DNA from 2 places in the Nonomuraea sp. NPDC050328 genome. Region 1 is predicted to be linked to the other one. Evidence: riboswitches for the same ligand, from Rfam matches in the RefSeq annotation. Region 1 holds a riboswitch; the other holds the start of a gene.
The links. Region 1 has a riboswitch for S-adenosylmethionine ahead of thrC (threonine synthase). Riboswitches for the same ligand answer to the same signal wherever they lie in the genome.
Positions count from the first base shown of each region.

Region 1 (14,616 bases):
TCATGGGCATCCTCGACATGCCGCCGGCGGTCATCCCGCACGGGGAGATCCGCTTCCGCGGCACCGACCTGCTGAAGCTCTCGGAGGACGCCCGCACCCAGGTGCGTGGCCAGCGGATCGCCATGATCTTCCAGGACGCGCTCTCCGCGCTCAACCCGGTGTTCACCGTGGGCTGGCAGATCAGCGAGATGTTCCGGGTGCACCGCGGCCTGAACAAGCGCGACGCCATGAAGAAGGCCGTCGAGCTGATGGACCGGGTGCGCATCCCGGCCGCCAAGCAGCGGGTGAACGACTACCCGCACCAGTTCTCCGGCGGCATGCGGCAGCGCATCATGATCGCGATGTCCATCGCGCTCGACCCCGAGGTCCTGATCGCCGACGAGCCGACCACGGCGCTCGACGTGACCGTCCAGGCCCAGATCATGGAGCTTCTCGCCGAGCTCCAGCGCGAGAGCAACATGGGCCTGATCCTGATCACCCACGACCTCGGCGTCGTCGCCGACGTCGCGGACAAGATCGCGGTCATGTACGGCGGGCGGATCGTGGAGAACGCCCCGGTGCACGAGATCTACAAGGCTCCCGCGCACCCGTACACCAAGGGCCTGCTGGAGTCGATCCCCCGGGTCGACCTCAAGGGCCAGGAGCTCTACGCGATCAAGGGCCTGCCGCCCAACCTGCTCGACATGCCGACCGGCTGCGCGTTCCACCCGCGGTGTCCCTACCGCCAGGACAACTGCGTGACCGACGTCCCCCCGCTCCACGAGATCAGCGGCGTGCGCAGCAGCGCCTGCCACTACTGGAGGGAGGTCCTCGATGGCTCCTGACAAGGGTGCTCCGATCCTCGAGGTCCGTGACCTGGTCAAGCACTTCCCGCTGACCCAGGGCATCGTCTTCAAGAAGCAGATCGGCGCCATCAAGGCGGTCGACGGCGTCTCCTTCGACCTGCACCGGGGCGAGACCCTGGGCATCGTGGGCGAGTCGGGCTGCGGCAAGTCCACGCTGGCGAAGGTGCTCATGGCACTGGAGCGGCCGACGTCCGGCACCGTCAAGATCGACGGCCAGGACATGGGCAAGGCCACCGGCTCCAAGCTCAAGCGCATGCGCCGCAACATCCAGATGGTGATGCAGGACCCGTACACCTCGCTGAACCCCCGGATGACCGTCGGTGACATCATCGGCGAGCCGTTCGACATCCACACCGAGGTGGCGCCCAAGGGCGACCGGCGCAGGAAGGTGCAGGAGCTGCTGGAGGTGGTCGGCCTCAACCCCGACCACATCAACCGCTACCCGCACCAGTTCTCCGGCGGTCAGCGGCAGCGCATCGGCATCGCCCGAGGCCTGGCGCTCCAGCCCGAGATCATCGTCTGCGACGAGCCGGTCTCCGCGCTCGACGTGTCGATCCAGGCGCAGGTCATCAACCTGCTGGAGCGGCTGCAGAACGAGTTCAACCTGGCCTACATCTTCATCGCCCACGACCTGTCGGTGGTCCGCCACATCTCCGACCGGGTCGGCGTGATGTACCTGGGCAAGATGGTGGAGCTCGGCAAGGACGTCGAGATCTACGACAAGCCCGCGCACCCGTACACGCAGGCGCTGCTGTCGGCCGTCCCGGTCCCCGACCCCGACGGCCGCGAGCAGCGGGAGCGGATCATCCTCCAGGGTGACCCGCCCTCGCCGGCCAACCCGCCGAGCGGCTGCCGCTTCCGCACCCGGTGCTGGAAGGCGCAGGACATCTGCGCCACGCAGGAGCCGCTCCTGCAGATCCGGCCGGGGACGGCGCACGAGAGCGCCTGCCACTTCGCCGAGACGCACGACGTGGTCCACGTCCACTGACGCCTCGCGCGCTCAGCCCGCCACGTGCCTCGTGGCGGGCTTTCGCGCTTCCAGGGGCCTCAGCGGACCGCGATGAGGGCCGAGCCGTGGCCGAACAGGCCCTGGTTGACCGCCAGGCCGGTGCGGGCGCCCTCGACCTGGCGGGCCCCGGCCTGGCCGCGCAGTTGCCAGGTGAGCTCGCAGAGCTGCGCGATGGCCTGGGCGGGGACCGCCTCGCCGAAGGAGGCCAGGCCGCCGGAGGGGTTGACCGGCTGCCGGCCGCCGAGCGCGGTGTGGCCCGAGCGCAGCAGGGCGCCGGCCTCGCCGGGGGCGCACAGGCCGATCTCCTCGGTCCAGTCGAGTTCGAGCGCGGTGGACAGGTCGTAGACCTCGGCCAGCGACAGGTCCTGGGGGCCGAGGCCGGCCTCCTCGTAGGCGGCGTGGGCGATGGCCTCGCGGAAGGGGCGCGGCGGCGGTGGTACGGCGAGCGCGGAGTCGGTGGCGAAGGCGGGCAGGTCGAGGAAGGTGTTGGGGAAGTCCGGCGTGATCGTGGAGACGGCGGCCAGCCGTACGGGCCGGGTGTGGCCCAGGCGGCGGGCGTAGGACTCCGAGGCGAGCACGACGGCTGCGCCGCCGTCGGAGGTGGCGCAGATGTCCATCAGACGCAGCGGGTCGGCGACCATCGGGGAGGCGAGCACCTCCTCGGGCGTGACCGTCTTGCGGTAGCGGGCGTTGGGGTTGAGCGAACCGGCCAAGGCGTTCTTGACCTTGACCGCGGCGAACTCGGCGGGCGTGGAGCCGTGCACGGCCATCCGGCGGCGCGCGTAGAGGCCGAAGTACACCGGGTTGGAGGCGCCCAGCAGGCGGAAGCGCAGCCAGTCGGGGTCGTCGGGGCGCTCGCCGCCGACCGGCTTGAAGAAGCCCTTGGGCGCGGCGTCGGCCCCGACGACGAGGGCCACGTCGCACAGGCCGGCCAGGATGCGGGTGCGGGCGACGTCGACGGCCTGGGCGCCGGAGGCGCACGCGGCGTAGCAGGTGGCGATGCGGGCGCCGCTCCAGCCCATGGCCTGGGCGAAGGTGGCTCCGGCGACGAAGCCGGGGTAGCCGTTGCGCACGGTGGCCGCGCCGACCACGTACTGCACGTCGGTCCAGGCCAGGCCGGCCTCGCGCAACGCCGCCCGCGCCGCGGCCACGCCGTACTCGGTGAAGGGGCGGCCCTGCTTGCCCCACGGGTGCAGGCCCGCGCCCAGCACGACGACGCTCACGCGCGCCACATCCAGCGCTCGCCGGAGCTGGTCAGCTCCAGCTCCATGCCCACCCGCAACTGCTCGGCGGTGAGCCCCTCGACCTGGCCGAGCACCACGAGGCGTTCCGTCTCCAGCTCGACCGCGGCCACGGTGATCGGCACGTACGGCTCGGCCGCCTCGTAGGGCGGGGGCGGCGGGTAGCAGGAGTTGGTGTAGGACCAGACCCGCCCGCGTCGCGACAGCCGCGTCTCGACCAGCTCCTCGCCGGCGCAGTGCGGGTTGGGGCAGAAGCCGCTCCTGGGCGGGAAACAGACGGTACGGCAGGCCGTGCACCGGGTGCCGACCAGGTAGGTCAGCCCGTCCTTGACGGTGAACCACATGCGCCGAGTATCACACAAGCGCTTGCTTGAGTCACCGCCGCGCGATCACCCGGATCGACATGGCCGTCACGAGCAGCACCATCGCCAGGATGGTCACGTACCGCGAGATCGGCGCCCGGGGCTGGGGCGCGGCGAAGGCGTCGAGCGAGGCGCCCTCCGGCGACTCACGGGCCAGCAGCGCGGCCGCCTTGAGCGCCCGGTGGGCGTCGGCCAGCCCGTGGCCGAGCGAGCGGCTGTGGCCTGAGCCGGGCCGGCGGCGCGTGCCGTACTCCAGCGCGCGGCGCACCTGCGCGGGGGCGAGGCCGGGGTAGCGCGCCCGGATCAGCGCCGCGACCCCGGCCACCATGGCGGCGGCCGGGCTGGTCCCGTCGCCGATGACGTAGGACGCCGAGCCGTCCGCGCCGACGATCTCGGTGCCCGGCGCGACCACCGACAGGTAGTCCTGGCGGTTGGAGAAACCGGCCGCGCGCAGGTCACGGTCGACCGCCCCGACGGCGATCACGCCGGGGTAGGCGGCGGGGTAGTTGCGCCGGTTGGTGCTCGCGCCGTCGTTGCCCGAGGAGGCGACCAGCACCGAGCCCTTGGCCAGCGCGTACCGCACCGCCTCGGCCTCGGCGGGCGAGCCCTTCCAGGTGCCGCTGCCGCCGCCGAGCGACATGCTGATCACGTCCGCGCCGGAGTCGGCGGCGTACCGGATGCCGCGGGCGAGCGCGGTGTCGGAGACGGGCGCGGTGGACGGCGCGCAGCCGGCGCACCGGCGTTGCAGCTCGCGCAGCGGGTCGTCGTTCTCCAGCGTGACGCGGATGGAGAGCACCTCGGCCTCGGGCGCCACGCCCAGCACGCCGCGCCGGTTCTCCTTGCCGTGCCCGCGCCCGGCGATCAGGCTGGCCATGGCGGTGCCGTGGTGGCCCCAGCGGGCCTGGGGCCGGCGGCGGGCGCCGGTCAGGTCGGGGCCCTCGACCACCGCGCCGCGCAGGTCGGGGTGACGGCCGTCGACGCCGGTGTCGAGCACGGCGACCAGGGCCCCGCCGCCCCTGGTCACCCGCCAGGCCTCCGGCAGGTTGAGCGCGGTGATCTGCCACTGCTTGGCGCGCACCGTCGCGGCCACGTCGTCGCTCGTTCCCGCCGGCAGGAGCAGGAGTGGCACGAGGAGCAAAGGGGGGAGGGGGGACACGTCGGTGAATTCTGGCAGGCCCCACCGGAGATTTCGGTAAGCACGACGATACGCGGGGTAATGTCCGGTGTGGCAACAACCGGAGTTACGGCTGTGCCGCAAGCGCTCAGAGCGGCGCGAGCTTCACCCGCGCGCCGGGCGGCAGGCCGAGCCGCTGCGCGGCGTCGCCGCAGTTGACCGCGATGGCGATCAGCCCGGCGGAGTCGGCGAAGGCGACCAGCTCGCCCGGCGCGACCGCCGAGTAGGTCTCGCGGAAGGGCATCGCGAGCTGCCGCCGCCCCAGCCGGACGTCGAGCGTGTCGCCGACGCGCACGCCCAGCGAGCGCAGGTCCCCCTCGGCGATGGACAGTTGCGTGTTGCCGTAACGGTCGACCGAGACGACCTCGCCCTCCACCGAGCCCTCGCGCAGCAGCGAGGTGGGCGAGGGCAGCGAGACCAGCCGGTTGATCGGGAGCTCGGGGCCGACCTCGGCCAGCTTGCGCCCGCCGGACAGGTGGGCGGCCACCGGCGCGAAGACGTCGCGGCCCGGGAAGGTGGGCGAGGTGGGCCGCAGGAAGAACTCGTCGTTCACGATCTCGTGCGCCGCGCTCGGGCCGCCGCAGGCGTGGATCGCCCACGACAGCAGGCCGTTGTCGGGGCCGATGAGGATCCGGCCGCCCGCCTCCACCGCGACCGCCCGCCGGGCGCCGCCCGCGCCGGGGTCGACCGCGGCGATGTGCACACCCTCGGGGAGGTAGGGCAGCGTCTGGGCCAGGACGGCCGCGCCACGCCGTACGTCTCCCGAAGGGATGAGGTGGCAGAGGTCGATGATGCGGGCCTCGGGCACGATCTTGAGGATCACGCCATGACAAGCCGCCACGTAGCCATCCTCAAGCCCGTAGTCGGTGAGAAGTGTGATGACAGGGGCCACAACAGGTGACTGTACGTCCCGCAAACGCCGGTGAACACCCACGTTCGGCACATTACGATGGCGACGGGCCGCGGTGACGAGAGGAGGAGATCATGGACACTGCACCGGTCAGCGGTGACAGTGCTGCCGAAAGACCCCTCACGGACCGGGACAAGGAACTGCTGGCCTTCGAGCGGCACTGGTTCCGGCACGCCGGGGCCAAGGAGCACGCCATCAAGGAGGCCTTCGCGATCTCGGCGACCCGCTACTACCAGCTCCTCAGCGAGCTGATCGACCGTCCTGAGGCTCTGGAGCACGATCCCATGCTGGTCAAGCGGCTGCGCAGGCTGCGGGCCACCAGGCAGCGCGACCGGGCGGCCCGCCGTCTCGGCCTGCGCCCCTGATGCCATGATGGGGTGATGCTTCCCACCGCGCGCACCGAGGCAGGCCGGGCCGGGATCGAGGCCCTCGTCCGCGATCCGGGCGGGGCCCTGATCGGACTCGACTTCGACGGCACGCTGGCGCCGATCGTCTCCGACCCGGCCCAGGCCCACGCCCATCCCGGCGCGGCAGGCGCGCTCGGCGCGCTGGCCGGCCAGGTGGGCACCATCGTGGTCATCACCGGCCGGCCGGTCGCCCACGTGCTGACCGAGCTGCCCGTCCCCGGCCTCGTCGTGCTCGGCCACTACGGCGCCGAGCGCTGGGAGGCCGGCGAGCTGTCGGCGCCGCCGCCGCATCCCGGGGTGGAGCGCGCCCGGGCCGAGCTCGGCCGGCTGGAACTGCCCGAGGGCGCGACGGTCGAGGACAAGGGCCGATCGGTGGCCGTGCACACCCGCCGCGCGGCCGATCCGGCGGGCGCCTTCGACGCGCTTCGCGCCCCGCTGGACGAGCTCGCCCGCGAGACCGGCCTGGTCGTCGAGCCGGGCCGTTTCGTGCTGGAGCTGCGGCCGCCGGGCATGGACAAGGGCCGGGCGCTGCTCGACTTCGCCGCCGAGCGTGGCGCGCGCTCGGTCTGGTTCGCCGGGGACGACCTGGGCGACCTGGCCGCCTTCGCCGCGGTGGACAAGCTGCGCGCCGGCGGGGTGCCCGGCGTGACCGTGGCCAGCTCCTCGGATGAGGTGGGCGAGCTGGCGGCGCGGGCCGACCTCGTCGTCCCAGGTCCGGACGGGGTGGTCGCGGCCCTTCAAGAGCTCGCCAACCGGCTCGCAAGCGATCACGGCTAGCGTCTGCGTCATGCTGACATCCTTGGTGGTGACCGCCTCCCTCCTCCTGGCCGGCGCGCCCGCCCAGAGCACCGCGACCAAGTCGTTCACCTACCGCGGCATGACCCTCCAGATCCCCAAGACCTGGAAGGTCGGCAAAGCCGACGCCTGGGGCGTGCACATCAAGACCGGCGGCTGCGACCGCACCGCCGCCGAGTGCCGCGGCTTCTACGTCCTCGGCCCGAAGGGCGTCGCCACGGCGCGTGAGGGCAACCCCTACGACACCGAGCAGCGCTTCCACCCGGGCACCGGCGTCTCGCTGTGCACGCCGGACAAGCGCTACTACGAGGGCTACCCGGGCAAGCTGGTCACCAGCGGGCTGCGGCAGGTCGGCCCGGGACACAAGGCCTACTACCGGGTCTGGCTCATCCGCTGCATGACCATGAAGTACAAGCCGACCGACACCTACTTCCAGGAGCGGGTCTGGTACCTGCCCAAGTCGAAGATCCTCGTCTTCGACGCCTGGGGGACCAACCGCCTCGGCGCGATCCTCAAGGCCGCGGCCTGGCGCTGAGCACGCCCGCCACCGCGAGGCCGATCAGGACCGGCACCATCAGGAAGGCGTTGACGGTGCCGTAACCGTCGGCGAGGGCGCCGAGCACCAGCGGCCCGGCGCCCACCGCGACGCTGGCCCAGATCGAGCCGATCGCCGAGGCCCGGTCGGGCCGGCCGCCGGAGTTGGCGATCACGCCGGACAGCGCGAGCGGGAAGTGCAGCGCGATGCCCAGCCCGCACACCACGACGCCGGTCAGCGAGAGCACCGGGTTGGTGCTGAGCCAGAACAGCACCCAGCCGGCCCCGGTGACCGCGAGCGCGCCGACCAGCAGGGTGGTCGTCGTCAGCCGCAGCGCCAGGCGGGCGCCGACGAACCGGCCGGCGGCCAGGCCCGCGGCGAGGGCGGTGACGGTGATCGCGGCGCGTTCCGGCGTCAGGCCGGTGCGGGTGGTGACCAGCACCGCGGCCCACAGGTTGAAGGTGAACTCCAGCGCCACGCAGCAGAACAGCACCGCCCCGGCGGCGTAGAACTTCCACCCGAACCGGCCGCGGTGCTGCCGGTGCTCGCCCTGGTGGTCCTCCTCGGGGATCCAGTACCTGCCCAGCGTCAGCGCGAGCACGAGCGTGCACGCCGGGGTGAGCAGCAGCGCCGCGCGCCAGCCGGCCGCGCTCTGCGCCGCCGCGCTCAGCAGGAAGGGCGCGAAGAGCGCGATCGTCGCGCCGACCGCGTTGGCCTCGCTGATCGCCGCCGGGCCCGCCGGGCCGTGGTGGTCGCTCAGCGCGGCCATCGAGGCGTACAGGGTCAGCGTGCCGAAGCCGCTGGCCAGGCCGTAGCCCAGCAGGGTGGCCGGCAGCGCGGTCGTCGCCACCACCAGCAGCACGCCCGCGTTGACGCCGGCCAGGCCGATCCAGGTCGTCGCGCGCCTGCCGTACTTCCTGACCAGGTACGGCAGAGCAAGCCCCGCGGCGATGCCGCAGAGCGCCATCGAGGTGCCGTGCAGGCCGGCGACGGTCTGCGAGACCCGCTGGTCCTTCTGCAGCAGTGGCAGGGCCGCGCTGAGGCCGTACAGGTAGGTGGCGAAGGTGCCGAGCTGGAGGTAGATGAGCCAGGTCGGGCGATCTCTCGTCAGGCGCATCGCGGCCGTTGTCACGCGGGGACCCCCAGGGTGTCGGGCAGGGTCAAAGCGTACTAAAGGGCATTCAACTGGGCGGCCAGCCACCTTTCCGGGGGCAGCGCGGTGGCCTTGGCCCGCAGCCGCAGGGCTCGCCGTACCCGCTCCTGCTCGTCCATGATCAGCGCGGCGTGCAGCGCGCGGGCGGTCTCGCCGACGTCGAAGGGGTTGACCACCAGCGCGTCCTCGCCCAGCTCGGCGGCGGCGCCGGCCTCGCGGGAGAGCACGAGCGCGCAGCGGTCGGACAGCACCGGCCCCTCCTTGGCGACCAGGTTCATGCCGTCGCGCACCGGGTTGACCAGGAGCACGTCGGCCAGGCGGTAGGCGGCCAGGCTGCGCGGGTAGTCGTCGTCGACGTTGAGGATGAGCGGGTCCCAGTCCTCCGTGGCGTACTCGTCCTCGATCTCCTTGGCGCAGCGCTGCACCGCGGCGGTGTACTCGCGGTACTCGGGCAGGTCGTGCCGGCTCGGGTAGGCGAAGGCCAGGTGCACCACCCGGCCGTGCCACTCGGGATGGGCGGCGAGGAACTCGCGGTAGGCCATCAGGCCGCGCACGATGTTCTTCGACAGCTCGGTGCGGTCGATCCGCACGATCAGCCGCCGCCCGCCGGTCTGCTCCCGTAATGCCGCGACATGGGACTCGACGTCGGGCTCGCAGGCGCGGGCCCACAGCGCGTCGCCGTCCACCCCCAGGCTGTGGACGCCGATGCGGGTGGTGCGCCCGTCATGGGTGACCGCTTCGGCGGAGACCTCCGCGCCGAGCAGGTGGCGGCAGCAGTCCATGAACGCGCGCGCCCAGCGCTCGGTCAGGAAGCCGGCGTGGTCGGCGCCCAGGATGCCCTCCAGCACCTCGCGCCCCACCTCGTCGGGCAGCAGCGAGAAGTACTCGGGCGGCGCCCACGGCGTGTGGCTGAAGTGCGCGATGCGCAGATCGGGCCGCTCGGCGCGGAGCATCGCCGGGGTGAGGGTGAGGTGGTAGTCCTGGACCATCACCCGCGCCTCGTGCGCCGCCTCCTCGGCCAGGGCCAGCGCGAAGGCGCCGTTGTAGTCGCGGTAGGACTCCCACTCGCGCTCGAAGCGGGTGCCGAAGTGCGGGCTGGTCGGGATGTCGTAGAGCAGGTGGTTGACGAACCAGAGCGTGGAGTTGGCAACCGCGTTGTAAGCCCGGTGAAAGGTGGCTGGGGGAATATCCAGCATGCGCAACGGACCGGTGTCGTACCCCGCGTGGTCGAGCCGGCCGCCGGGGGCCTGCCGTACCGCGCCGCGGTCGCCGTCGGACAGCGCGGCACAGACCCAGAGCACGTCCTTGGCCACCCCCGACAGGCCCGAGACCAGCCCGCCGCCGCCGCGTTTCATCGTCAGGACGCCGTCGGCGTCGACCGTGAAGGAGACCGGCCCCCGGTTGGAGGCCACCAGGACGCTGTTCATGAAAACCCTCCCCGCTCTTAGGATCTCTCTATGGCGCTTGATGAGCTAACCGAGGAACTGGCCCGATCCGCAGCGGGCGGCGATCACCGTGCGCTCGGTGAGCTGCTCAAGCGGATCGAGCCCGATGTGTTGCGGCACTGCGCCCGGATCTTGCCCTACCACCAGGATGCCGAGGAAGCCTGCCAGGACACGCTGCTGGCCGTGGCGCGAAACATCGGCCGGTTCGAGGGGCGGGCCCGCTTCAGCACGTGGCTGCACATCGTGACGGCCAACTGCGCGCGCACCACCTACCGCTCGCTCAAGCGGCGCGCGGCCGAGCAGACCTCCGACGAACTGCCCACCCAGCGGCCCGACGTGCGCCGGGTGAGCGTGATCGCCGGCTCGCGGCTCGACCTGCTCGACGCGATGGAGGCGCTGGAGGCCGACAAGCCGGACCTGGCGCAGGCTCTGGTGTTGCGCGACATCGTCCAGCTCGACTACAACGAGGTGGCCGAACAGCTCGGCATCCCGCTCGGCACCGCCAAGTCGCGCATCCACCAGGCGCGCAAGTACGTGCAGGCGGCACTGGGCGAGGACTACCGCTGAGACGGCCTGTCTCGACTGGCGAGACGCTGAGTTGTCAGCGTCGCCAGTCCAGGTAGAGTGCTGCGCAGAAACACAACTTCATATTGCTCATCCAGAGGGGTGGAGGGACCGGCCCTGCGAAGCCCCGGCAACCCTCCCGGTTCGTGCTCGTGACGTGACGAGGCCGACCGGGACAGGTGCCAATTCCGGCCCGTGACCAAGGTGGTCGCGGGCGAAGATGAGGGAAGGCCTCGCTTCATGTCGCTCGACTTCGGCCCTGCTGTCGCGCTCTCCTGCCGCGAATGCGGCACGCGCTACGACCTCGGTCCCCACTTCGCCTGTCTCGAGTGTTTCGGGCCGCTCGAGGTGGCCTACGACTTCGGTACGGTGACCCGCTCGGACATCGAGTCCGGTCCCGACAACATCTGGCGCTACCGGCGGCTCCTCCCGGTCCCCGTGGACGTGACCGAGAAGCGCAACATGAACCCCGGCTGGACCAAGCTGGTCCGCGCCGAGGGGCTCGGCAAGTCGCTCGGTCTCAAGTCCCTGCACATCAAGGACGACTCCGGCAACCCCACCCACTCCTTCAAGGACCGGGTGGTCGCGATCGCCGTCGAGGCGGCCCGCACCTTCGGTTTCCACACCCTGTCGTGCTCCTCCACCGGCAACCTGGCCGGCGCGGTCACCGCCGCGGCCGCCCGCGCCGGGCTGGAGGCCTGCGTCTTCATCCCCGCCGACCTGGAGCAGGCGAAGATCGCCATGGCCCGGGTGTTCGGCGGCAAGCTGATCGGCATCGAGGGCACCTACGACGAGGTCAACCGCTTCTGCTCGGAGCTGATCGGCGACCCGGCCGGCGAGAAGTGGGGCTTCGTCAACGTCAACCTGCGGCCCTACTACGCCGAGGGATCCAAGACGCTGGCCTACGAGATCGCGGAGCAGCTCGGCTGGCGGCTGCCGGACCAGATCGTCATCCCGGTGGCCTCCGGCTCGCAGCTCACGAAGATCGACAAGGGCTTCAAGGAGCTCGTCGCGCTCGGCCTCGTCGAGGAGAAGCCGTACAAGATCTTCGCGGCCCAGGCGACCGGGTGCTCGCCGGTGGCGGCGGCCTACAAGGCCGGGCACGACGTGGTCCAGCCGGTGAAGCCGGACACGATCGCCAAGTCGCTGGCGATCGGCAACCCGGCCGACGGCCCCTACGTGCTCGACATCGCCCGCCGGACCGGCGGCGCGGTGGAGGACGTCACCGACGCCGAGATCGTCTCGGCGATCCACCTGCTGGCCTCGACCGAGGGCATCTTCGCCGAGACGGCGGGCGGGGTCACCGTGGGAGTGCTGCGCAAGCTCGTGGCGGCCGGGAAGCTCGACCCCGAGCTGGACACGGTGGTGCTCAACACCGGCGACGGCCTCAAGACCCTCGACGTGGTCACGGCCGAGCCGTCCGCGGTGATCAAGCCCTCGCTCGACGCGTTTAGGAAGGTTATCTGATGAGTGTTTCGGTGCGGATTCCGACAATTCTGCGCACATACACGGGCGGAAGTGCAGATGTGCGCGGGGAGGGCGCGACGCTTCGCGAGGTGCTCCAGAAGCTCGACGCCGACTTCCCGGGTATCGGCGCGCGAATTCTGGATGAATCGGGCAAGATTCGCCGTTTTGTCAATGTCTATGTCGGGGAAGAGGACGTCCGTTTCTCCGAGGGCCTTGACACCGCGACGCCCGAAGGCGCGCAGATCTCGATCATCCCGGCGGTCGCGGGCGGCTGATCCGGCCCCTTCCGTACGACGCACCCCCTGGGCCCTCGCCCGGGGGGTGTTCGTATCTGCAGGGACATTTCAAACTTAAAGGAAATGTAGCGCTAAGCAGTTTTGTGCTTGACTCTGTTCCCCAATGCCACCTCACAGGTATGGTCGAGTGCGGTCGACTGGCTGGAAATCCCCTTAAGTCAGGAAGACTGCGGATCTTGCGAGAGGAATGGGCGAGGTCCGGAGCCCAGTTAGAGGAGTCGGAAGTGGCGCAGGGCACCGTCAAGTGGTTCAACGCGGACAAGGGCTACGGCTTCATCGCGGTAGACGGTGGTAAGGATGTCTTCGTCCATTACTCAGCGATCATGATGGACGGCTATCGGTCTCTCGAGCAGGGCCAGCGGGTCGAGTTCGAGATCACGCAGGGACAGAAGGGGCCGCAGGCCGAATCTGTCCGAGCGGTCTGACACACACACCTGGCCGGTGGTTCGTACGGCAACGCAGTCCGTGCGAACCGCCCACGAACGCGCGTGGCCGGGTCCGTTCCGGACCCGGCCCGAGCCCCGGCCTCCGGCGACCCGTCCCAGGTGAGGCACCCTCATGAGCAGCCGACTCATGGCGTCGGCTTGCACTCGACCGGGTAGAGTGCTAAACAGTTCGTTGGCACTCTCGATAGCAGAGTGCCAATGATGGATCGAGGCGATGGGGCCTGCCGCAGGGAGATGCAGGCCTATATGCCGTCGCGGGCTTCGGCTCGATCCCTTATGCAAACCACCCTGCATCTGGGAGGTCCAGCCTTATGGCAGCCAAGATGATCGCGTTTGACGAGGACGCCCGGCGCGGTCTCGAGCGCGGTATGAACCAGCTCGCCGACGCCGTCAAGGTGACCCTCGGCCCGAAGGGCCGCAACGTCGTTCTGGAGAAGAAGTGGGGCGCCCCCACGATCACCAACGACGGTGTGTCCATCGCCAAGGAGATCGAGCTCGAGGACCCGTACGAGAAGATCGGTGCGGAGCTCGTCAAGGAAGTCGCCAAGAAGACCGACGACGTCGCGGGTGACGGCACCACCACCGCCACCGTGCTCGCCCAGGCGCTGGTGCGCGAGGGCCTGCGCAACGTTGCCGCCGGCGCCAACCCGATGGCCCTGAAGAAGGGCATCGAGGCCGCCGTCGAGCGCGTCAGCGAGGAGCTCTCCAAGCTGGCCAAGGACGTGGAGACCAAGGAGCAGATCGCTTCGACCGCCTCCATCTCCGCCGCCGACCCCGAGATCGGCGCGCTCATCGCCGAGGCGATGGACAAGGTCGGCAAGGAAGGCGTCATCACCGTCGAGGAGAGCAACACCTTCGGCCTCGAGCTCGAGCTCACCGAGGGCATGCGCTTCGACAAGGGGTACGTGTCCGGTTACTTCGTGACCGACCCCGACCGGATGGAGGCCGTCCTCGAGGACCCCTACATCCTGATCGTCAACAGCAAGGTCTCCGCCAACAAGGACCTGCTCCCCGTTCTCGACAAGGTCGTGCAGTCCGGCAAGCCGCTGCTGATCATCGCCGAGGACATCGAGGGCGAGGCCCTGGCCACCCTGGTCGTCAACAAGATCCGCGGGCTGTTCAAGTCCGTCGCGGTCAAGGCGCCCGGCTTCGGTGACCGCCGCAAGGCCATGCTGAACGACATCGCCATCCTGACCGGCGGCCAGGTCATCGCCGAGGAGGTCGGTCTCAAGCTCGAGAACGCCACCCTCGACCTGCTCGGCCGCGCTCGCAAGGTCGTCGTCACCAAGGACGAGACGACCATCGTCGACGGCGCCGGTGACGCGGACCAGATCTCCGGCCGGGTCAACGAGATCCGCTCCGAGATCGACCGCACCGACTCCGACTACGACCGCGAGAAGCTCCAGGAGCGCCTCGCCAAGCTGGCCGGCGGCGTCGCCGTCATCAAGGCCGGCGCGGCCACCGAGGTCGAGCTCAAGGAGCGCAAGCACCGCATCGAGGACGCCGTTCGCAACGCGAAGGCGGCCGTCGAGGAGGGCATCGTCCCCGGCGGTGGTGTCGCGCTGCTGCAGGCCGGCGCCAAGGCGTTCGACAAGCTCGAGCTCACCGGCGACGAGGCCACCGGCGCGGCGATCGTGCGCAAGGCTCTGGAGGAGCCGCTCAAGCAGATCGCGGTCAACGCCGGTCTCGAGGGCGGCGTCGTGGTGGAGAAGGTTCGCAACCTGACCCCGGGTGAGGGCCTCAACGCCGCGACCGGCGAGTACGTCAACATGTTCGAGTCGGGCATCATCGACCCGGCCAAGGTGACGCGCTCCGCGCTGCAGAACGCCGCTTCCATCGCGGCGCTGTTCCTGACCACCGAGGCTGTCATCGCCGAGAAGCCGGAGAAGACCCCGGCTGCTCCCGGCGGCATGCCCGGCGGCGGGGACATGGACTTCTAAGTCCTGATCCACACGCTTCAGGCGGTC
Region 1 covers NZ_JBITIW010000010.1:17,294-31,909, forward strand. Annotated here, with positions in the region: gene ACIBG7_RS32025 (ABC transporter ATP-binding protein) at 1-824, shown strand, start outside; gene ACIBG7_RS32030 (dipeptide ABC transporter ATP-binding protein) at 814-1,833, shown strand; gene ACIBG7_RS32035 (lipid-transfer protein) at 1,893-3,077, opposite strand; gene ACIBG7_RS32040 (Zn-ribbon domain-containing OB-fold protein) at 3,074-3,439, opposite strand; gene ACIBG7_RS32045 (S8 family serine peptidase) at 3,471-4,613, opposite strand; gene ACIBG7_RS32050 (S-adenosyl-l-methionine hydroxide adenosyltransferase family protein) at 4,720-5,574, opposite strand; gene ACIBG7_RS32055 (DUF3263 domain-containing protein) at 5,616-5,906, shown strand; gene otsB (trehalose-phosphatase) at 5,922-6,725, shown strand; gene ACIBG7_RS32065 (hypothetical protein) at 6,736-7,278, shown strand; gene ACIBG7_RS32070 (MFS transporter) at 7,256-8,395, opposite strand; gene ACIBG7_RS32075 (trehalose-6-phosphate synthase) at 8,449-9,858, opposite strand; gene ACIBG7_RS32080 (RNA polymerase sigma factor) at 9,889-10,443, shown strand; SAM riboswitch class I at 10,528-10,667, shown strand; gene thrC (threonine synthase) at 10,681-11,907, shown strand; gene ACIBG7_RS32090 (MoaD/ThiS family protein) at 11,907-12,182, shown strand; gene ACIBG7_RS32095 (cold-shock protein) at 12,428-12,628, shown strand; gene groL (chaperonin GroEL) at 12,961-14,589, shown strand.

Region 2 (14,616 bases), on a different contig from region 1:
CCCGGCCGGTGAAGGTCATCACGGGGTGCAGGGCCAGCGGCAGCGCGCCGCGACGGGTGGCCGGCTCCAGCACCGACAGGCCGTAGGCGCCGCTGGTGTGGACGAGCATCTTGCCGTGCAGGTCCGCCCCGGTCGCGGCGAGCCCGGCCACCAGGTCGGGCAGCGCGTCGTCGGGAACGGTCAGCAACACCAGGTCGGCGGCACGGACGACCTGGTCAGGCTGGACCGGCTCGACCCCCAGCCGCTCGGCGGCCCATCGGTGCGCACGGTCGGAGACCCCGCTCGCGGCGACCACCCGGTGCCCGGCGGTCGCGAGCGCCGCGCCGAGCGCCGAACCGACTTTCCCCGTGCCGAGCACGCCGACCGACAGTCGACCCGGCCGATCCCCAGCCTCCATGCCGACCAGGGTAACCGGCCCCGGGTCCATCGGCCGTGACTGGGGTTTTGCCGCATGTTGAGGTAGCGACAAATCCGACAAGGGCATACAAACATCGCACCCCCTAATCGAATATCGAACGAGGGGAAGTGGATCCATCGCATGTGAGCGGACCCCGGGTTCCGGGTTGGAACCGGCGTCCGCGTTTGACGATGTGCTACCCGTGGAGGTGCGCCCGGCCGGTCCATGACCGGCCGGGTCTTCGGCGCCCGTCAGTGGTGCCAGTGGTGCCAGGGATGCAGGGGGTATCAGTGGTGCACGTGAGCGTGGGCGCCGCCCTGGCAGCCGGCGATGGCGACGCCGAACAGCCCGACCGCGTTCCCGCAGACGTTGATGGGCGCGGTGATCGGGGCGAAGATCTGGTTGCCGGACAGGATGCCGCTGTCCCCACTCGTGGTGTCGGCGCCCGCGGGGGCGGCGACGGCCATGAGGGCCAGGACTCCGGCGACGACGGCGGTCTTCTTGAGCACGGGGGCTCCTTTCGTCGGATCTGCTGTGGACCACACCGGGTGTGACCGCGCCCGCTGGGGGCCGGGCCGGGCGACCATCCGGTAACAGCGAGTAACGCTAGCGCAAAGCGATCACCACGCGTAGCCATCTCAGCACTCCGCGTGTCATGAGATAGTCATGGCATGTGGCTCACCTGGCGGGCGGCGATGGAGCGCGCACTCTACGGCGATCTCGACGGCCAGGCCGGTTTCTACCTGCGCGAGCGCCCGTCCAGCCACTTCCGGACCTCGGTCAGCGCGGCCAACACCTTCGCCCGCGCGATCCTGACGCTCCTGGAACGGCTCGATCGCGACCTGGGCTCGCCGGCCGTGCTCGACCTGGTGGACATCGGCGCCGGTGAGGGCCGGCTGGCCCGCCGGGTGCTCGACGCCGCACCCGGCGGCCTGCGCGAACGCCTGCGGGTCACCGCGGTCGACCTCTCCCCGCGCCCCGACGGCCTGCCCGAGGAGATCCGCTGGCGGCACGACCTGCCCCCTGCGATGACCGGCCTCGCGATCGCCAACGAATGGCTCGACAACATCCCGCTCGACGTCGTCGAACTCACCCCCGACGGCCCACGGCTGGTCCTGGTCGACCCGGACACCGGTGAGGAACGCCTCGGCGACCCGCCGGCACCCGCCGACCGCGCCTGGCTCGACCGCTGGTGGCCGCTCACCCGGGTGGGCGCGCGCGCCGAGATCGGCCGCACCCGCGACGCCGCCTGGGCGGCCGTGCTGGTACGGCTGGCCAGGGGTCAGGCGATCGCCATCGATTATGCACACCCTGTGGATAACCGGCCGCCCTGTGGATCACTCGCCGGCTACCGCGACGGCCGCCTCGTCGCCCCCATACCCGACGGGACCTGCGACATCACCGCCCACGTCGCCCTCGACGCCTGCGCCGCGGCCGGGACCGAAGCGGGCGCGATATCCACAGAGTTGTCCACACAGCGCGAGATCCTGCGAGAGCTGGGCATCACGGGCACCCGCCCCCCGATCGACCTCGCCCACCACGATCCGCGCGGCTACGTGCGAGCCCTGTCGGCGGCCGGCGAGGAGGCGGAGCTCATCGATCCGCACGGGCTGGGCGCATTCGGGTGGTTGACCCAGCGGAGATGAAACCACGCAGGTCCCCCGATACGGTAAAAGGGTGGAGATCGAGCAGACAGCCCTGCCCGGCATAGGGCTGAAACACGAGTTCAACACCCAGTCGGGCCGGCGCATCGCCGTCGTGTCGCACCGTTCCGGTCGCCGTGACCTGATCGTCTACTCGCGCGAGGACCCCGACCGGGCCTGCGAGGCGATCCAGCTCAACGACGACGAGGCCGACGCGCTCGTCGAGCTGCTCGGCGCCCCGCGCATCGTGCAGCGGCTCAACGACCTCCACCGCGAGATCGAAGGGCTCGTCAGCCTGCAGTTGCCCATTCCGGCGGGCTCGCCGTACGCGGGACGAACCCTCGGTGAGGCGCGGATCCGGACCCGCACCGGCGCCTCGGTGGTGGCGGTGGTGCGGCGCGGGCAGGTGCACACCAGCCCGGGCCCCGACTTCGTGTTCGCCGACGGCGACATCGCCGTGGTGGTGGGCGACGAGGAGAACACCGCCGCCGTCGCCGACATCCTGACGGAAGGCTAAGTGCACCACACCGCGATCGTCTTTCTCGAACTCGGTGCCATCATCCTCGCGCTCGGCGTGCTCGGCGCGCTGGCTCTTCGATTCGGCATCTCCCCCATTCCCCTCTACCTCGTCGCGGGACTCGCCTTCGGCAAGGGCGGCATCCTCCCCCTGGCCACCAGCACGGACTTCGTCTCGATCGTGGCCGAGATCGGCGTCGTGCTCCTGCTCCTCACCCTGGGGCTGGAGTACAACGCCAACGAACTCGTCTCCAGCCTGCGCGGCAACGCCCTGGCCGGAGTCGTCGACCTCGTGCTCAACGCCGCCCCCGGCGTGATCGCCGCGCTGCTGCTCGGCTGGGGCCCGGTGGCCGCGGTCGCGCTCGGCGGCGTGACCTACATGACCTCCTCCGGCATCACCGCCAAGGTGCTGTCCGACCTCGGCTGGATCGGCAACCGCGAGACCCCGGTCGTGCTCAGCCTGCTGGTCTTCGAGGACCTGACCATGGCCGTCTACCTGCCCGTGCTGACCGCGCTGCTGGCCGGCGTCGGGGTGGTGGCGGGCGCGGTCTCGGTCGGCGTCGCGCTGCTGACGGTGACCGGCGTGCTGATCATCTCGCTCAAGTTCGGGCGCTTCATCGAGGCCTTCGTGAGCAGCCCCAACGCCGAGGTGCTGCTGCTCAAGGTGCTCGGCCTGGCGCTGCTGGTCGCGGGGCTCGCGCAACAGCTCCAGGTCTCGGCGGCGGTCGGCGCCTTCCTCGTCGGCATCGCGCTGTCCGGTGAGCTCGCGCACGAGGCGCGGGCCCTGCTCGCGCCGCTGCGCGACCTGTTCGCCGCGGTCTTCTTCGTCTTCTTCGGCCTGCAGACCGATCCGACGAAGATCCCGCCGGTGGCGGGGCTGGCCATCCTGCTCGCGGTGATCAGCATGCTGACCAAGCTCGGGACCGGCGCCTGGGCGGCCAGACGGGCCGGCGTGGGCCGGGCCGGCCGGGTCAGAGCCGGCATCGGGCTGATCCCGCGCGGCGAGTTCAACATCGTCATCGCCGGACTGGCGGTGGCCGCCGGGGTCCACCCCGATCTCGGCCCGCTGGCGGCGACCTACGTCCTCGTGCTGGCCGCCTTCGGACCGCTGGCCGCCCGGCTGGTGGAGCCGCTGCTGACCCGGCTCCTACGTAGTTCTCCCAGCTAGCGGACGGTGCGGGCATGCCTCGACACTCGAGGCATGCCACTTCGCCTACTCCAGCACGGTGACTCTGAGTATCCGGGTCTCTGCGCGGCGTGGAACGCCGCCATCGTGCACCGGCCCGCCTACGTGGCGGTCGCCGAGACCGCCGAGCAGGTCGCCGAGGCGGTCGTCTTCGCCGCCCAGCGCGGACTGCGCGTGCGCGTGCAGGCCACCGGGCACGGCGCGCTGCGCCCCGCCACCGAAGACGACCTGCTCCTCGTCACCTCCGGCATGGACACCGTCGCCATCGACGGCGACACCGCCCTGGTCGGCCCCGGCGCCAAGTGGAAGGCGGTCATCGACGCCGCCCACCCGCACGGCCTGGCGCCCCTGGTGGGCAGCACCAGCGACGTCGGCGTCGTCGGCTACAGCCTCGGCGGCGGCCTGGGCTTCCTGGCCCGGCCCTTCGGCCTGGCCGCGCAGGCCATCGTCGAACTCCAGCTCGTCACCGCCGACGGCGAGATCCGCTGGGTCGACGACCAGCGCGACCCCGGGCTGATGGCCGCGCTGCGCGGCTTCGGGCCCAACCTGGGCGTGGTCACCGCGCTGCGCACCCGGCTGTTCCCGGCCGCGCAGCTCTACGCCGGGTCCATGATGTGGCCGGCCGACCTGGCCAGGGACGTCCTCCTCGCCTACCGCGACTGGGTGGCCACCGTGCCGCGCGAGCTGACCTCCGCGGTGGGTGTGCTGCACGTGCCGGACGCGCCCTTCGTGCCGCCGCCGATGCGCGGCCAGTCGGTCGCCCGGATCTGCCTGTGCCACCCCGGACCCGACCACTCGGGCATGGACGAGCTGCTCGCGCCGCTGCGGGCGCTGCCGGGACTCGTCATGGACCTCACCGGGCCGATGCCCTCGAACCGGATCGACGAGATCACCGCCGACCCGACCGATCCGCTGCCGTTCATGTTGCGCGCGGAGATGCTGGCCGGGCTCAGCGACGAAGCGATCGACTACCTCGCCGGCATCTCGCCCCGGGATGCCGAGCCGTACCTGCTGTGGCTGGTGCGGCACATCGGCGGCGCGCCGCAGCTCGACCCCGGGCTGGCCTACGCCCAGGGCGAGTTCGTGGCCGAGGCGGTCAGCCTCGCGCCCGGGCCGGACGTCGCCGCCGCCGTGCAGGACTTCGGCGGCCGCTTCTCGGCCGGACTCGGCGCCGCCGCGACCGGCTACACGCCGTTCAACTTCGCCGCCGGGCTCGACCAGATCGCGCGGGCGTTCACCCCGGAGTACGGCGCGCGCCTGGCCGAGACGAAGAGACGCCTCGACCCGGCGGGCCTGTTCGGCGGCGAGCGGACCCTTACTGCTTAGCCCGGTGCCTGCTCCGCATCCGGATGTTCAGCATCTCCACGACCAGGGAGAAGGCCATCGCGAAGTAGATGTAACCCTTGCTGATGTGCTGCTCGAAGCCCTCGGCGAGCAGCACGACGCCGATCAGCACGAGGAAGGACAGCGCCAGCATCTTGATGCTCGGGTGCCGGTCCACGAAACGGCTGATCGGGCCGCTGGCGAAGAGCATCACGATCACCGAGACGATGACCGCGGCGATCATCACGCCCAGCTCGTCGACCATGCCGACCGCGGTGATGACCGAGTCCAGCGAGAAGACGATGTCCAGGATCATGATCTGGATGATCGCCGAGGCGAACGAGGTGACCTTGCGCTTGGTGCCCCCCTCGCCGTCCTTGAGCTCCATGCTGTGGCCGATCTCCAGCACGCTCTTGGCCAGCAGGAACAGACCGCCGAGAATGAGGATCAGATCTCGTCCGGATATCTCCTGACCCAGCACGGTGAAGAGCGGTTCGGTCAGCCTGATCACCCACGACAGGGCGAGCAGCAGCACCAGGCGGCTGATCAACGCGGCGGCGAGACCCAGCACCCGAGCACGGTCGCGCTGCTCGGGCGGGAGCTTCCCGGCGATGATCGAGATGAAGATGATGTTGTCAATGCCCAGCACGATCTCGAGTGCGACCAGGGTGAGAAACCCGATCCAGATCTCTGGGTTGGTCACCCAGTCCAGCATTCTGTACCTCCTTGCTCAATCTGCACACAACGATCGTCGACTCGAGAAAGTTCGCGACTTGCGGTTTCCGCCCCTGTGTCGGTTATAGTTCCGACGAAGGTCATGAGTGCCAGCGCACAGCCCCGGCTTGCTGGCCGGCAACCCTCGCGTCCGCGGCGGGGTGCCCCGGGTGAGGACCTGGTCCGTCACGAGGTGTGGCGGGCAAGCGCGGGCTCCACGGACGGATCGGGGCCCATGGCCTCGAAGGAGTTCGCCGTGTCCACGCTCAGCATCTTCAGCTCTGTCCCCGCCCAGAGCACCACCTCCCCCGCCGCCTCGCCCGGCGAGTCCGGCGCGCGTGAGTTGCCCGCGGTCCTGGGTGCCGACCTGGAGGTTCCGGTCAAGGGCGGCCGGCTGGTGGGTTACGCCAACCTCGACTACGCCGCCAGCGCGCCCTGTCTGGAGCCGGTCAGCGCGGCCGTGACCGCCGCCCTGCCGGCCTACTCCAGCGTCCACCGCGGCGCCGGCTACGCCTCCCAGCTCACCACCGCCCGCTACGAGCAGGCGCGGCACACCGTGCGGGCCTTCGCCGGCGCCCGCCCCGACGACGCGGTGATCTTCACCCGGAACACCACCGACTCCACCAACCTGCTGGCCGGCTGCCTGCCCGAAGGCACCACCGTGGTCGTCTTCGACACCGAGCACCACGCCTCGCTGCTCCCCTGGACCGATGTCGTACGGCTGGCGCCGCCCGCCTTCCCCGGCGAGGCCGTACGCGCCGTGGACGAGACCCTCGCCGGGATCGACGGCCCCAAGCTGCTGGTCGTCACCGCAGCCTCCAACGTCACCGGCGAACTCTGGCCGATCGCGGCCCTGGCGCACATCGCCCACCGGCACGGGGCGCGCATCCTCGTCGACGCCGCCCAGCTCGTGCCGCACCGGCGGCTCAACATCACCGCGCTCGACCTCGACTACGTCGCCTTCTCCGGGCACAAGCTCTACGCGCCCTTCGGGGCCGGGGTGCTGATCGGGCGGCGGGACTGGCTGGCGGCGGGCGAGCCGTACCTCAAGGGCGGCGGCGCTGTGCGGGCGGTCAACGACGAGATCGAGTGGCACGACGACCCCGAGCCCCGGCACGAGGCCGGCACCCCGAACGTGCTCGGCGCCATCGCGCTGGCCGCCGCCTGTGACGCGCTCTCCGCCACCGGGTGGACGGCGCTCGTGCGGGAGGAGGAGCGGCTGATCGGGCGGCTCCGGGCCGGGATCGCGGGCCTTTCCGGGGTGCGGGAGCTTTCCCTGTGGGGGGCTGACCACCCTCGGGTGGGGATCGTGTCGTTCGTGGTCGACGGGTTCACCGCTCGGGAGGTGGCCGAGGTTCTGTCGGCCGAGTACGGGATCGGGGTGCGGGACGGGAAGTTCTGCGCGCATCCCTTCGTGCGGCACCTGCTGGGGACTGCGGACGGTGGCTGTGAGGACGGCACCGCCTCAGCCGTCCGCGCCTCCATCGGCCTGGGCACCACCGACGAGCACATCGACCGCCTCCTCACCGCCCTCCACAACCTCACCACCCGCTGACCCCCCACGCGGGATCCTCGCCGCCTCGGTGGCCCTTGTCCGGGGTTCTCGCCGCATCGGTGGACCGGTGGCCGCCGTACAGGGTGCTCGCCGCATCGGTGGACGGGCGGCGACCCCACGGGGTCCTCGCCGCATCGGTGGACGGGCGGCCACCGCACGGGGTCCTCGCCGCATCGGTGGACGGGCGGCCACCGCACGGGGTCCTCGCCGTATCGGGTGGCGGCGTGGGCCGGGCGGTGGGTCCGCCTGGCCCCCGGGCTGCGGCGACCCCGGCCTCCTCACCCCGGCCCCTCCGGCCACCCCGACCACCCTGACCACCCCGACCACCCCGGCATCCCTAGCCCGGCCACCTCGGCCACCCGGCATCCCTAAGCCGGGGTACCTCGGCCACCCCGGCCCGGCACCTCGGCCACCCCGGCCCGGCCAACCCGACCACCCCGGCCCGGCACCTCGGCATCCCCGGCCCGGCCAGCCCGGCCACCGCAGCCCGGCCACCGCAGCCCGGCCACCGCGGCCCGGCCACCCCGGCCTCAGGACCCGGTGCGGCCCGCCCGCTATTGGGTGGGTCAGGATTCGCCTCGGCGCTTTTCGTCGGCGAGCAAGGCGTCGATGTCCCTGCGGTCCGCCTCGGAGAGGCCGTGGGCCTGTTGGGGCACGGTGTTGGGGCGGGTTTCCTCGGCGGCCTGGGCCGACGCCGCGGAGTGGCGGGCGTCGCGGGCGGAGTCACGGGCGTCGTCGGCGGCGTCCCGGGCGACGTCCCGGGTGGCCCCGGTCGACTCCTGGACGGCGTCACGCCGGGCCTCGCGGTCGGCGGCTCGGGCCGCCTCGGCCTCCGCGGCCTCGGTGCGGGCCTCGGCGGCCTTGCGCTCGGCGTCCTCCCGCGCCTGACGAGCCGTGGACAACTCCTCCTGGGCGGCGTCCCGCGCCTTGTTGCGCCGCCGCAGAGCCAGGTAGAGCCCGTCAAGCCCAAGCCGCCCACCCCCGGTGGCCATGAGCATGAGGCATCCCGCCCCCAGGGCCCCCACGAGCTCCCACCCGTTGTCGGCGATGAAGATCCCGTTACGGAAGTGCACGAAGATCATCGCCCCGATCGTGACGGCCAGCAGCAGAAGCGCCGCCACCCGCACGAACAGCCCGAGGATCAGCAGAGCGCCGCCGACCAGTTCCGCGACCATGGTGAACGTGGCGGCGAGCTGGGGCTGGGGCACTCCGGCCTGGGTGAACATCTGGGTCGTGGCGTCGATGCCGTTCTGCCATTTCTGCCAGCCGTGCGCCACGAAGATCACGCCGAGCACGATCCGTGCGATCAGCGCTGCGATGTCTACTGGAACCTTCTTCATCCCTGAATCCCCCCAATCAAGACATTCCTCCCCCTCGCTACACCCGAAATGCGGGTTATTGCCGTTCCTTGACCGAGGCCTGTGCTGGAAGACCCCCGGGCTGGGTGGCAGCATGGGGCTTATGACAGAACGGGTGGTCGGCATCGGGGCAGGCGCCGCCGAGGTGGGCAAGGAGCTGGCCACCGAGGACATGGTCCTCAACATCGGCCCCCAGCACCCGTCCACCCACGGCGTGTTGCGGCTGCGGCTGACCCTCGACGGCGAGCGCATCTCCGGCTGCGAGCCGATCATCGGCTACATGCACCGCGGCGCCGAGAAGCTGTTCGAGGTGCGCGACTACCGCCAGATCATCATGCTGGCCAACCGGCACGACTGGCTGTCCGGTTTCGCCAACGAGCTCGGCGTGGTGCTCGCCGCCGAGCGCCTGCTCGGCATGGAGGTGCCGATCCGCGCGGTCTGGGCCCGCACCCTGCTGGCCGAGCTCAACCGGATGTTGTCGCACCTGATGTTCCTCGGCTCCTACCCGCTCGAACTGGGCGCGATCACCCCGATCTTCTACGCCTTCAACGAGCGCGAGCGGCTCCAGGCGGTGATGGAGGAGATCTCCGGCGGTCGCATGCACTACATGTTCAACCGCGTCGGCGGGCTGAAGGAGGACCTCCCGCTCGGCTGGCTCGACCGGGTGTCCGAGACCCTCACCGAGGTACGGCGGCGCGTCCCCGACATCGAGAACCTCATCCTCGGCAACGAGATCTTCCTGGCCCGCACCCGGGGCGTCGGCGTGCTGAGCCGCGAGCAGATCATGCAGTACGGCGTGAGCGGCCCGATCGCCCGCGCCTCGGGCGTTGACTTCGACCTGCGCCGCGACCAGCCGTACCTCGCCTACCCCGAACTCCCGGTCAAGGTGGTGACCCGCACGGCCGGTGACTGCCACGCCCGCTTCGAGGTGCTCTTCGAGCAGCTCCAGGTCTCCCTCGACCTGGCCGAGCGCTGCGTGGAGCGGATGCGCGACCTGCCGCCAGGCCCGGTGAACCAGCGCCTGCCCAAGGTGCTGAAGGTGCCGGAGGGCCACACCTACGCCTGGACGGAGAACCCGCTGGGCATCAACGGCTACTACCTGGTCTCCAAGGGCGACAAGACCCCGTGGCGGATGAAGCTGCGCGCGGCCTCCTACAACAACATCCAGGTGCTGCGCGAGATGTTGCCCGGCCATCTGGTCGCCGACATGGTCGCCATCCTCGGCTCGATGTTCTTCGTCGTGGGTGACATCGACAAGTGAGCTCCCCCACCACCACCCAACGCGACCCCTACGTCGACTGGCTCCGCGCCCTCAGCCTCATCGTGGTCGTGGTCTGGCACTGGGCCTTCACCATCCTGGAGTGGGAGCCCGACGGGCCGATGCCGACCAGCCCGCTCGGCTTCACCTCGGGCCTGTGGATCCTCACCTGGCTGCTGCAGGTGCTGCCGCTCTTCTTCTACGTGGGCGGGCACGTCCACCTGCTGTCGTGGGAGCGGGCGCACGCGAGGGGCGTCGGCATCGGCTCCTTCGTCCTGCGGCGGATCCAGGCGCTGGCCGTACCCGCTCTCGTGCTCTCGGCGGTCTGGGTGGCGATCGGCGTGGTGATCACGCTGGTCTTCGACGTGGAGTGGATGGGCCGCGTGGTGCTGCTCATCCTCAGCCCGCTCTGGTTCATGGCGGTCTACCTGGTGCTCATCGCCCTGCTGCCGGTGTCGATCTGGCTGCACAAGCGCTACGACGTGCTCACCCTCGTCTGGCTGGGCGGCGCGGCGCTGGTGGTCGACGTGATCCGGCTCCGCTACGGGGTCGAGTGGGTCGGCTGGCTGAACATGATCATCGTGTGGGGGCTGGCGCACCAGGCCGGATTCTTCTACCAGCGCGTCGTCGACCTGCCCAGGCGCTACGACTACGCGGTGCTCTGGACCGGGTTGTTCGCGCTGTTCGGGCTGGTCTACTCGGGCATCTACCCCGGCTCGATGGTCGGCGTGCCCGGCGACAAGTGGTCGAACATGGCCCCGCCCACCTTCGTCATCGTGGCGTTGCTGATGTTCCAGATCGGGCTGGTCGAGGTGCTGCGGCCGACCATGGAACGGCTGCTGGCCCGGCCGCGGTGGAAGAAGGTCAACGAGACGATCAACCGCTACGCGCTGCCGCTCTTCCTCTTCCACACCACCGGCATGGCGATCGCGCTGGGCATCTCGTGGTGGCTGTTCGGGCAGATCGGCCGGGACGTGCCGCCCGACCTGTACTGGTGGCTGGAGCGGCCCATCGCCATCCTCGGGCCGCTGATCTGCACGGTGCCGGTGATCGCGCTGTTCACCCGGCGACGGCGGCGCACAGCCGTACCAGCGAAGACCTGACCGCCTCCGGCGCGTCCAGGTGGACGTCGTGGCCCGCTCCGGCGACGACGTGCGGCTCGATCCCCATGCGCGCGACGTCCTCGGCCGGGATGATGCCGTTCTGGCCGAGCACGAGCGTGACCGGGCAGCGGACCCGCGCCCACTCGGCCCAGTAGTCGCGGCGGCAGTGCTCGGCGATCATCGCGACCATCACGTCCGGGTCGAAGCGCGGCACCAGGCCCTCCGGGGTGCTCGCCAGGCCGTCGGCCCAACCCGCGCCTAGGAACTCCACCGCCGCCGCCCGGTCCGGGAAGGGGACCGGCCAGCACCACCCGCTCCAGCCCCAGCTCGTCGAGGACCGCGATGACGTCGGCCACCCGCGCCTCGTGCGACAGGTCGGCCGGGCGCCGCTCGCTGGCTCCGTGGCCGCGCTGGTCGAGCGCCACCGACCGATGACCCAGCCCGCTCAGCACCGCGTCCCACTCACCCGCGTGCCCGGCCAGCCCGTGCAGCAGCAGGACGGCAGGCGCCGCCCCGGCCCGCTCCGTCCAGGCCAGACCCTTGGTGCTCAGGCCTGCTCCCGTTCCTCGCCGGGCTGCTTGGGCACGCGGCAGCAGTACTCCAGGTAGAGCGCGGCGCACACGAGCAGCACGCACGCCACGAAGGAGCCGGTCGTGACGAAGAACTCCCGGCGCGGCGTGTCCTGCATCAGAAGCCCGACGGTGTGCAGCGCGAACCCGCCGAAGATCCCGGCGAACACCGCACCGGCGTAGGCCGAGGCCTTGGCCAGCGCCGCCAGCCGGGCGACGGCCAGCGGCTCCACCGGCTTGGTGTCGGGCTTGCGGGCGATGCGCGCCTTGGTGTTGGCGCCGGTCACGAACTCGCCGATGGCCAGCAGCACCACCGTCGGGATCGCGGTCCAGGGCACCAGCGGCAGATCGGAGTAGAACTGCCGGACCAGCAGCAACGTCACCAGCGCGACGACCACCAGGAGGCCGACGAGCGGTGCGGGTCTGGTGGGCTTCAAGCCGGCCCCTGGAGTCGCAGGTCGGGGCGGAGCCGTACCCCCGTCTGGTCGAGCCCCGCCAGCAGGTCGCTGATGCGCCCGTGACCGGGCAGCTCGCCGTCGGGGTCGACCTGGGCCCACGGCGTCAGCACGAACGCCCGCTCGTGCGCCCGCGGGTGCGGCAGGATCAGCTCCGGGGTGTCGTAGGCGAGGTCGGCCACGGCGATCAGGTCGACGTCGAGGGTGCGCGGCCCCCAGCGCTCGGCCCGCTCCCGCCCGAAGGCGTTCTCGATGCTCTGGGCGCGTTCGAGCAACGTGTAGGCGTCGACCTTGGTGTCGGCCAGCACGATGGCGTTGAGGTAGGGGCGCTGCGCCTCCGGCCCACCGACCGGGTCGGTCTCGTAGACCGGCGAGACCGCGACGTAGTCGAGGCCCGGCGCGTCGAAGAGCGCGTCGACCGCGCCCTGGAGGGTCTCGAAGCGGCGGCCCAGGTTGCTGCCGAGTGCGAGGACGGCTTTCATCAGCGGCTCCGCCGGATCGTCACGATCACATCGTCGAAGGGCAAGGGGATGGGCGCGGCCGGTTTGTGCACGCTGACCTCGACCTCGCGCACCAGCTCGCTGTCGAGGCAGACGTCGGCCAGGCGCTGGGCGAGGGTCTCGATCAGGTTGACCGGCTCCCCCTCCACCACCTTGACCAGGGCCTCGGACAGCTCCCCGTAGTGCACCGTGCAGCTCAGGTCGTCGCCCGCGGCGGCCCTGCGCGTGTCGACGAAGAGCGTGGCGTCGACCACGAACTCCTGGCCGAGCTCGCGTTCCGCGGGCAGCACGCCGTGCCGCCCACGCGCCCGCAGGCCCTTCACGGTGATGCGATCAAGCGTCAAACTCGTCGTCCTCCTCGTCATCGGTCTGCAGGACGGGCGAGCCGTGGTGCATCCACAGCCGCCAGCCCTCGGCCGTGCGGACGTAGACGTTGCTGGCCACCACCTTGCCGGCGGCGAAGCTCGACTCGCCCTCGTCGCCCGCGGTCAGGATGTTCTCCACGCAGGTCAGCACGGCCAGGTCGCCGAGCACGGCGGTCTTCACATCGGTCAGCACGAACTGGATGTAGGTCGTGTTCGCCATGATCAGCGCCCACGAGCGCAACACCTCGGAGCGCCCCGCCAGCAACGACCAGCCCGGATGCACGCAGCTCACCTGGCTGTCGGCGGAGTCCTCCGCCCAGACCTCGGTCATCTTGTCGAGGTCGGCGTTCTCGATCGCGGTGTAGAACGCCTGGTTGACCGTCTCCACCGCCTGGGTGTCCACGCTCACAGAGTCACCAGCCTCACGGGGTCACCATTCTCACGGGCTCTCCACTCTCGTCGGGGCTCCGCTCGCCGAGGCCCCGCCACGCTTCCATGCCGCGGCCACCCGCACGGCGTCGGCGTTGGGGCCGACCTCGTGCACGCGCACGCACCACGCGCCGCTGCCCGCGGCGAGTGCTGAGACCGCGACCGTGGCCGCGTCGCTCCGGGCGAACGGCCGCGGCGAACCGTCGGCATCGGCCAGGAGCCTACCGAGGAAGCGCTTGCGGGAAGCCCCGATCAGCAACGGATAGCCCAGATCGAGCAAGCGCTCCATTCCCGCCAGAACCGCCCAGTTGTGTTCGGCGGTCTTGGCGAAGCCCAGACCGGGGTCGAGCACGATCTGGCTCTCGTCGACGCCCTCGGCCAGCACCATCGCCACCCGCTTGGCCAGCTCCTCGCGCACCTCGCCGACCACGTCGTCGTAGATCGCGCGGCTGTCCATGCTGTGGCTGTGCCCACGCCAGTGCATCACCACGTACGGCACGCCGGTCGCGGCCACCACGCGCGGCATGTCGGGATCGGCCAGCCCGCCGCTCACGTCGTTGACCAGCAGCGCCCCGGCCTCGACCGCGGCCCTGGCCACCTCGGCGCGCATGGTGTCGACGCTGACGGCGACGCCCTCGGCGCTCAGCCGGCGGATGACCGGGACCACCCGGTGCAGCTCCTCCTCCAGCGAGACCCGCGCCGCGCCCGGGCGGGTGGACTCGCCGCCCACGTCCACCAGGTCGGCGCCCTCCGCCACCAGGGCGAGCCCGTGGCGGACCGCGGCGTCCTCGTCGAACCAGAGGCCGCCGTCGGAGAAGGAGTCGGGGGTCACGTTGACCACGCCCATGACGAGGCACCGATCCGCGGCTGGCAATCCCCTCATCATGGGCTCAAGCCTAGGCGTTCGGGCAAGCCCGGGCAGCACGCGGGGTCCCCCGGAAAGCGCGAGCGGGCGCCGGGGAAGTCCCCGGCGCCCGCTCGAAACCCGGCGTCAGCGGCCCAGGATGAGGGCCATCGCCTCGGCCCTCGTCTTGTCGCTGTTGCGGAAGTCTCCGCGCACCGCGGAGGTGAGCGTCTTGGCCCCCGGCTTGCGCACACCGCGCATGGTCATGCACAGGTGCTCGGCCTCGATGATCACGATCGCCCCGCGCGGCTCCAGCACCCGCATGAGCGCGTCGGCGATCTGCGAGGTCATCCGCTCCTGCACCTGCGGGCGCCGGGCGAAGACGTCGACCAGGCGGGCGA
Region 2 covers NZ_JBITIW010000004.1:324,159-338,774, reverse strand. Annotated here, with positions in the region: gene ACIBG7_RS17845 (DUF2520 domain-containing protein) at 1-397, opposite strand, end outside; gene ACIBG7_RS17840 (chaplin family protein) at 685-906, opposite strand; gene ACIBG7_RS17835 (SAM-dependent methyltransferase) at 1,069-2,043, shown strand; gene ACIBG7_RS17830 (cation:proton antiporter regulatory subunit) at 2,075-2,557, shown strand; gene ACIBG7_RS17825 (cation:proton antiporter) at 2,558-3,724, shown strand; gene ACIBG7_RS17820 (FAD-binding oxidoreductase) at 3,758-5,068, shown strand; gene ACIBG7_RS17815 (TerC family protein) at 5,058-5,780, opposite strand; SAM riboswitch class IV at 5,879-5,994, shown strand; gene ACIBG7_RS17810 (aminotransferase class V-fold PLP-dependent enzyme) at 6,036-7,334, shown strand; gene ACIBG7_RS17805 (DoxX family protein) at 7,901-8,674, opposite strand; gene ACIBG7_RS17800 (NADH-quinone oxidoreductase subunit D) at 8,796-9,953, shown strand; gene ACIBG7_RS17795 (acyltransferase) at 9,950-11,053, shown strand; partial or broken gene ACIBG7_RS17790 (alpha/beta fold hydrolase) at 11,010-11,342, opposite strand; partial or broken gene ACIBG7_RS17785 (alpha/beta fold hydrolase) at 11,362-11,673, opposite strand; gene ACIBG7_RS17780 (DUF3180 domain-containing protein) at 11,601-12,059, opposite strand; gene folK (2-amino-4-hydroxy-6-hydroxymethyldihydropteridine diphosphokinase) at 12,056-12,559, opposite strand; gene folB (dihydroneopterin aldolase) at 12,559-12,921, opposite strand; gene ACIBG7_RS17765 (nuclear transport factor 2 family protein) at 12,911-13,351, opposite strand; gene folP (dihydropteroate synthase) at 13,382-14,257, opposite strand; gene folE (GTP cyclohydrolase I FolE) at 14,363-14,616, opposite strand, start outside.
Region 2: it holds a riboswitch for S-adenosylmethionine, as region 1 does, so the genes downstream of both, ACIBG7_RS17810 (aminotransferase class V-fold PLP-dependent enzyme) here and thrC (threonine synthase) in region 1, are expected to answer to the same signal.